2 regions of the Kocuria aegyptia genome follow, and region 2 is predicted to be linked to the other one. Evidence: riboswitches for the same ligand, from Rfam matches in the RefSeq annotation. Region 2 holds a riboswitch; the other holds the start of a gene.

Region 1 (3,372 bases), on a different contig from region 2:
TGGGGGTCCTGGCGGATCGCGAGCTTCTGCGCCTGGCCCCAGGCGAGCTGCTCGGCGCTGGACTGGGCGCACGCGGCGACCACCGCGCACGCCCGGACGCGGTCCGGGTAGGTTACGGCCCACTCCAGGGCCCGGGCCCCGCCCATGGAGCCGCCGATGACCAGGCGCCAGGCGTCGATGCCTAGGGCGTCGGCCAGGGCCGCCTCGGCGTGCACGCAGTCCCGGACGGTGACGAGCGGGAAGCGGGAGCCCCAGGGGCGGCCCTGGGGGTCCACCTCCGGCGGCGCGGGGGTCGCCGGGCCCGTGGACCCGTAGCAGCCGCCCAGGATGTTGGTGCAGACCACGAACCAGCGGTCCGTGTCGATGGCGGCGCCGGGGCCGACGAGGCCCTCCCACCAGCCGCCGCTCTGCGCGGCGCGCCGCTCGGCCTCGGGGGCGCCGGGGCGGGCCCGGCCGGTCGCCACGTGGGTGTCCCCGGTGAGGGCGTGCTCCACCAGGACCGCGTTGGAGCCGTCCGGGGCGAGCGTCCCCCAGGTCTCGTAGGCGATCCGGACCCCGGGCAGCCGGAAACCCGACTCGAGCTCCAGCTCGCCGATCCCGGCCACCCGCGGCACGCCGTCCTCGCGCACGGTGGTCCCGGCGTCCGTGCCCCCCACGACCGTCACGGTCACTCCTGCCCTCCGTGCGCGGCCGCGGCCGCGGCGAAGCCCTGTTCCAGGTCCGCCAGGATGTCGTCGATGTTCTCCAGGCCCACGGACAGCCGCACGAAGCCGGGTTCCACGCCGGCGGCCAGCTGCTCCTCGGGCAGGAGCTGGCTGTGCGTGGTGGACGCCGGGTGGATCACGAGGGAGCGGACGTCGCCGATGTTCGCGACGTTCGAGTGCAGGGTCAGGGCGTCCACGAAGGCCGCTCCGGCCTCCCGGCCGCCGTCGAGGACGAAGCCCAGGATCGATCCGGCGCCCCGGGGCGCGTACTTCTGCGCCCGCTCGTGCCACGGGGAGGACTCCAGCCCGGCCCAGGACACCGCGCGCACGTCCTCGCGCGCCTCGAGCCAGCGGGCCACCCTCCCGGCGTTGGCCACGTGCCGCTCCATCCGCAGGGACAGCGTCTCGATGCCCTGTTCGATGAGGAACGCGTTGAACGGGGAGATCGCCGAGCCGAGGTCGCGCAGCAGCTGCACGCGGGCCTTGAGGATGTAGGACAGGTTGACGCCGAAGGGGCCCTCCGCGCCCAGGGCCTCGGCGTAGACGAGGCCGCCGTAGGACTCGTCCGGCTGGTTGAAGCCGGGGAAGCGCTCGGGGTAGCGGCCGAAGTCGAAGTTCCCGGAGTCCACGATCACGCCGCCGATGGCGGTGCCGTGCCCGCCCAGGAACTTGGTGGCCGAGTGCACCACGATGTCCGCGCCCCAGCGGAAGGGCTGGATGAGGTACGGGGTCGCGACGGTGTTGTCCACGATCAGCGGCACCTCGTGGTCGTGGGCGATCCCGGAGACCGTCTCGAGGTCGAGGACGTCGTTGCGCGGGTTCGGGATCGTCTCCGCGTAGAAGGCCTTCGTGTTCGGCCGGACCGCCCGGCGCCAGGCCTCGGGGTCGTCCGGGTCCGCCACGAAGGTGGTCTCGATGCCGAGCTTCGGCAGCGTGAACTTCAGGAGGTTGTAGGTCCCGCCGTACAGGCTGGGGCTGGCCACGACGTGGTCGCCCGCGCCGGCGACGTTGAGCACGGCGAAGGTCGTCGCCGACTGCCCCGCGCTGAGCATGAGGGCGCCCACGCCGCCCTCCAGGGCGGCGATCCGGTTCTCCACGACCTCCGTGGTCGGGTTGCCGATCCGCGTGTAGATCGGGCCGAGCTCGGCGAGCGCGAAGCGGTCGGCGGCGGCCTGGGCGTCGGGGAAGACGAAGGACGTGGTCTGGTGGATCGGCAGGGCGCGGGAGCCGGTGACCGGGTCGGGACTCTGTCCCGCATGGATCTGCCGGGTCTCGAAGGCCCAGCCCCCGGGGTTCGCCGGGGTGGGGCGTTCGGCCGGGGCCAGGTCGGTCGGGGCGGCGGAGACGCCGGTGCTGGAGGCGGGGAGGTCGGACATGCCGTGGGACTCCTTGCGGATCTCAGGGGTCCCGTCCCGGCCGAGGCGGTGCGGCCGGGAAGGGCCGGGCGCCGGGGACCCGCGCTTGCTCGCTCGCCGGTCGCGAGGAGCCTGGTCTTCACCCAGGGCACCCCACCGCGGTGGAGGGTTGCCGGCCAGCTAGCTGGGGCTTGGACGCTGGCGCTCATGACCTGGACAGCATTCTCCGGACCCGGGCGACACGGCGTCAAGCCGGGCCGCGTCGTGACGCCCGGCGCCGGGCCTCACCCGCACCGCGCCCGGCGCGTCGCGGGCCGATTTGGAGACGAAAGTCACACGGTGCCACGATGTGCCCATGAGAGTCGACCACGTGTCCTACGCCTGCCGCCCGGAGGGCCTGGCGGCCACCACCGAGCGCATCGCGAACCAGCTCGGGATCGAGCCGGTCAAGGGCGGGGTGCACCCCCGTTTCGGCACCCGCAACATGATCCTGCCGCTGACGAACCACCAGTACGTGGAGGTCGTCGAGGTCCTCCCGCACCCGGCTGCGGAGAAGGCTCCCTTCGGCCAGGCCGTGCGCGCCCGGTCCGAGGCCGGCGGCGGCTGGCTGGGCTGGGTCGTGGAGGTCGACGACCTCGCCCCCTTCGAGCAGCGCCTCGGGCGCCGGTCCGTGCCCGGTCAGCGGGTGTTCCCGGACGGCCGGTGCCTGGAGTGGCACCAGATCGGCGTCAAGGGCCTGATCGCCGACCCGCAGCTGCCGTTCATGGTCCGCTTCGACTCCGCCCCGGAGATGCACCCGTCCCAGGCGAGGCTCACGGACGTCGGGCTCGCGGGCATGTGCATCGCCGGGTCCCCGGAGCGGGTCGCGGAGTGGCTGGGCGCCCCCGTCGAGACCGCGCTCGAGGACCTCGAGGTCGACTGGCGCTATCCGGACGGCACCCCGGGAGTGCTCTCCGTCACCTTCAGCACCCCGGACGGGCCCGTCACCATCTGAGGCCCGGCCGCGGTCCGGGCGGCGGGCCGCAGCCGGGCGGGGCCGGGCTCAGCCCAGGAACCGGGCGGCGCCGAGGAAGCCCACGGCGTCCAGCAGGAAGTGCGCGACGACGAGGGGCATCACCCGCCCGGTGCGCCGGTAGAGCTCCGCGAAGACGAGGCCCATCACCACGTTGCCGAGGAAGGGCCCGATCCCCTGGTAGAGGTGGTAGCTGCCGCGGAACAGGGCGGTGACCACGAGCACCACGGGCCAGCTCCAGCCGATGCGGGTCAGCCGGTCCGCGAGGAACGCGACCACGACGACCTCCTCGACCAGGGCG
Region 2 (3,372 bases):
AGCGCGTGGTTGAGGGCCTCGACGCGCAGCCGGGTGAACGCCAGGTAGTCCTCGACCGTGGGCTCCGGGTTGACCTGGTCCCAGGACTCCGCGATGGACGGGTCGTCGATCTGCACGATCAGCCCGGCGCCCGTGATCGCCAGGTACTCCTCGCGCATCGCGTCGGCGCAGGCGTAGACGAGCTCCTCGTCGGTCCGGTAGTACTCGTTGGTCACGCGCGCCGCGGAGCCCGGGGACAGGGCGGCGACGAATCCGGTCTCCGCCCCCGTGGCCGCCATGGCGGCCCGCAGATGGCGGACGTCCGAGGCCACCGCCTCCTGTCCCGTGTAGGTCAGCGGCCCGGTGATCTTGGGCTGCTTGGTCGAGGAGCGCCCGGTGAGGATGCCCGACGCCGGGTCCTCGTAGGCCTCCCGGAAACGCTCGCGGTCCCGGCGGTCGGGGAAGCTGGTGAGCACGATGTTGCCGGGCGAGGAGCGCCTCTTCTCCGTGGACGCCCACCGGTCCTCGTCGGACGGGGTGAGACCGCCGAGGCGGGAGAAGGAGTAGTTCCACCACGCGCCGTAGTCGACCGCGCTGGACATGGTGTGCCCGTACTCGCCGTCGTTGACGACGTCCACGCCGATCTCGCACTGCCGCCGGACCACGTCCTGGACACCCACGGCGAGCTCGTCGGTGAGCTTCTCGAAGCTGATGGCGCCGTCGGCGTGCTGCTGGTTGGCCTCGAGCAGGCGCGGGGTGCGCGGCAGGGAGCCCACGTGGGTGGTCTGCACGTGGTCGGTGTTCTGCATGGTCATGCGTTGCCTCCTGGGGGGCTGCGGGAGCGGTGGGACGATCGCGGGCAGGTCAGGACCAGAGCCGGCGGGAGGCCAGCTCGGCCCCGCGGGCGAGGGTCTCGAGCTTGGCCTCGGCGATCTGCGGGTGGATCCGACCGCCCAGACCGCAGTCGGTCGAGGCGATGACGTTCTCGCGGCCCACCTGGCGGGCGAAGCGCTCGATCCGGTCGGCCACGAGCTCGGGGTGCTCCACGACGTTGGTGGCGTGGGAGACGATCCCCGGGATGATGACCTTGCCCTCGGGCAGCACGTGGTCCTGCCAGACCTTCCACTCGTGCTCGTGCCGGGCGTTGGCGGCCTCGAAGCTGTAGCCGCCGGCGTTGATGGAGAGCATGAGCTCCACCAGGTGCTCGAACCCGAGGTCCGTGGTGTGCGGGCCGTGCCAGGATCCCCAGCACAGGTGGAAGCGGACCTGCTCCTCCGGGATGCCCTCGAGGGCGTAGTTGAGGGCCTCGACCCGCTTGCGCGTGAACGCCAGGTAGTCCTCCACGCTGGGCTCCGGGTTGACCTGGTCCCAGTTCTCCGCGATGGACGGGTCGTCGATCTGCACGATCAGCCCGGCGTCGGTGATCGCCCGGTACTCCTCGCGCATGACCTCGGCGCAGGCGGTGAGGACCTCGTCCTCGTCCGCGTAGTGGGTGTTCTCCAGCCGGGCGCACGAGCCCGGGGACAGCGCGGCGAGATAGCCCTCGCTCGCGCCCGTGGCCTGCAGGCCCGCCTTGATGTTGCGGATGTCGGCCTCCAGCGCCGTGTGGCCCGTGTACTCCAGCCTCCCGGTGATCTTCGGGAACGGGGCCTGCTTGCCCGTGGTGATGCCCGAGGTGGGGTCCGTGTACGCCTCGTGGAAGATCCGGCGGTCCCGGCGGTCCCCGAAGCTCGTCAGCACCACGCGGCCGGGGGAGGAGCGCTGCGGCTCCTGCTCCCACAGGTCCACCTCGCCGGGGTTGAGGCCCGAGATCCGGGCGAAGATGTAGTGCCACCAGGCGCCGTAGTCGACCTCCGCGGCCATGACGTGGCCGTACTCGCCGTCGTTGACCACGTCGATCCCGAGCTCGTCCTGCCGGCGGACCACGTCGACCACCGAGTCCTGCAGGAGCCGGTCGTACTCGGCCTCCGGGACGCTGCCCTTCGCCCGGTTCGCCGCGAGCAGCGCCGGGGTCCGGGGGAGGGACCCGGCGTGGGTCGTGAGGATGCGGTCGGCGCTGTGCAGCATGGGACGTACGTCCTTTCCATCGGTCCTGGCGGTAGCACCGGAGGCGGGACGGGGGAACCGTCGCCCGGGTTGCTGCGGCGTCGTCGAGCCAGATCTCTCGGCCGCTCTGGATGGTGACCTCCCCATCCAAGCGCACCGGCGGGCGCCGCGCCATTCGGAACCCGCGTGACGGTCGTGACGGAATGTGACACGCGCGGTCATGCTCGCCGTCGTGGTCCGGATCACATACCGTGACGGTGACCGGTGCCCCGGACCCGGCGGGCACGCGGACGGAAGGAAGGATCCCCATGCTCCAGGACAACGGCCTCGAGGGACGCACCGCGCTCGTGACGGGCGGCGCGAGCGGCATCGGCCTCTCGGCCGCCCGAGCCCTTGCCGGCTCCGGCGCCCACGTGGTGGTGGCCGACGTCGACGAGGCCGGCGCGCAGCGGGTCGCCGGCGAGCTCGGCGGGCGGGCCTGGGCCGTGGACCTGCTCGACACCGGGGCCCTCGCCGGGCTGAGCCTCGAGGTCGACGTGCTGGTCAACAACGCCGGCATCCAGAAGGTGTCCCCGCTGCAGGAGTTCGATCCCGCGGACTTCCACCGCATCCTCGTGCTGATGCTCGAGAGCCCGTTCCTGCTGGTGCGCGCGGCGCTGCCGCACATGTACGCGAGGGGCTGGGGGCGCGTCGTCAACGTCTCCTCCGTGCACGGGCTGCGGGCGTCCCCCTACAAGAGCGCCTACGTCTCGGCCAAGCACGGGCTCGAAGGGCTCTCCAAGACCATTGCCGTGGAGGGCGCGGCCCACGGGGTGACCAGCAACTGCATCAACCCCGGCTACGTGCGCACCCCGCTCGTCGAGAAGCAGATCGCCGACCAGGCGAGGGTGCACGGGATCCCCCAGTCCGAGGTGGTGGAGCGGATCATGCTCGGGGAGACGCCGATCAAGAAGCTCGTGGACCCGGAGGACGTCGGCAGCCTCGTGGCGTGGCTGGCCGGACCGCACGCGTCCATGGTCACCGGGGCGTCCTACACGATGGACGGCGGCTGGACCGCGCGCTGAGCCACGCGCGGCGGTGCTGCGCCGCGGTACTGAGCCGCGGTGCTGAGCAGCGGTGCTGAGCCGCGGTGCCCCGTCGGCTCTCCCGGGGGCCGGGCCGCTCAGCGGTGGCCCAGCTCCCGGGAGAGCCGGTGGGCCTCCGTGAGCAGGGCCCGGCCCAGGGGCTGCCGGCGCTCCCCGGTGAACCGCGGTTCGATGCCCGTGAGGCTCAGCGCGTAGACCGGTGCGCCCGTCGCGTCGAAGACCGCGGCGGCCATCCCCCAGCTGCCCTCGACGATCAGCCCCG

What was found. Region 2 has a riboswitch for S-adenosylmethionine ahead of ABD220_RS15470 (cobalamin-independent methionine synthase II family protein). Riboswitches for the same ligand answer to the same signal wherever they lie in the genome.
Region 1: linked by a shared signal. The riboswitch ahead of ABD220_RS01000 (bifunctional o-acetylhomoserine/o-acetylserine sulfhydrylase) and the one ahead of ABD220_RS15470 (cobalamin-independent methionine synthase II family protein) in region 2 are both predicted to bind S-adenosylmethionine.

The regions. Positions count from the first base shown of each region.
Region 1 is NZ_BAAAOA010000005.1:74,281-77,652, reverse strand. It holds gene metX (homoserine O-acetyltransferase MetX) at 1-671, opposite strand, end outside; gene ABD220_RS01000 (bifunctional o-acetylhomoserine/o-acetylserine sulfhydrylase) at 668-2,080, opposite strand; SAM riboswitch class IV at 2,157-2,272, opposite strand; gene ABD220_RS00995 (VOC family protein) at 2,415-3,053, shown strand; gene ABD220_RS00990 (CPBP family intramembrane glutamic endopeptidase) at 3,102-3,372, opposite strand, start outside.
Region 2 is NZ_BAAAOA010000046.1:247,211-250,582, forward strand. It holds gene ABD220_RS15465 (cobalamin-independent methionine synthase II family protein) at 1-794, opposite strand, end outside; gene ABD220_RS15470 (cobalamin-independent methionine synthase II family protein) at 844-2,046, opposite strand; SAM riboswitch class I at 2,060-2,163, opposite strand; gene ABD220_RS15475 (3-hydroxybutyrate dehydrogenase) at 2,334-3,089, shown strand; gene ABD220_RS15480 (IclR family transcriptional regulator) at 3,188-3,372, opposite strand, start outside.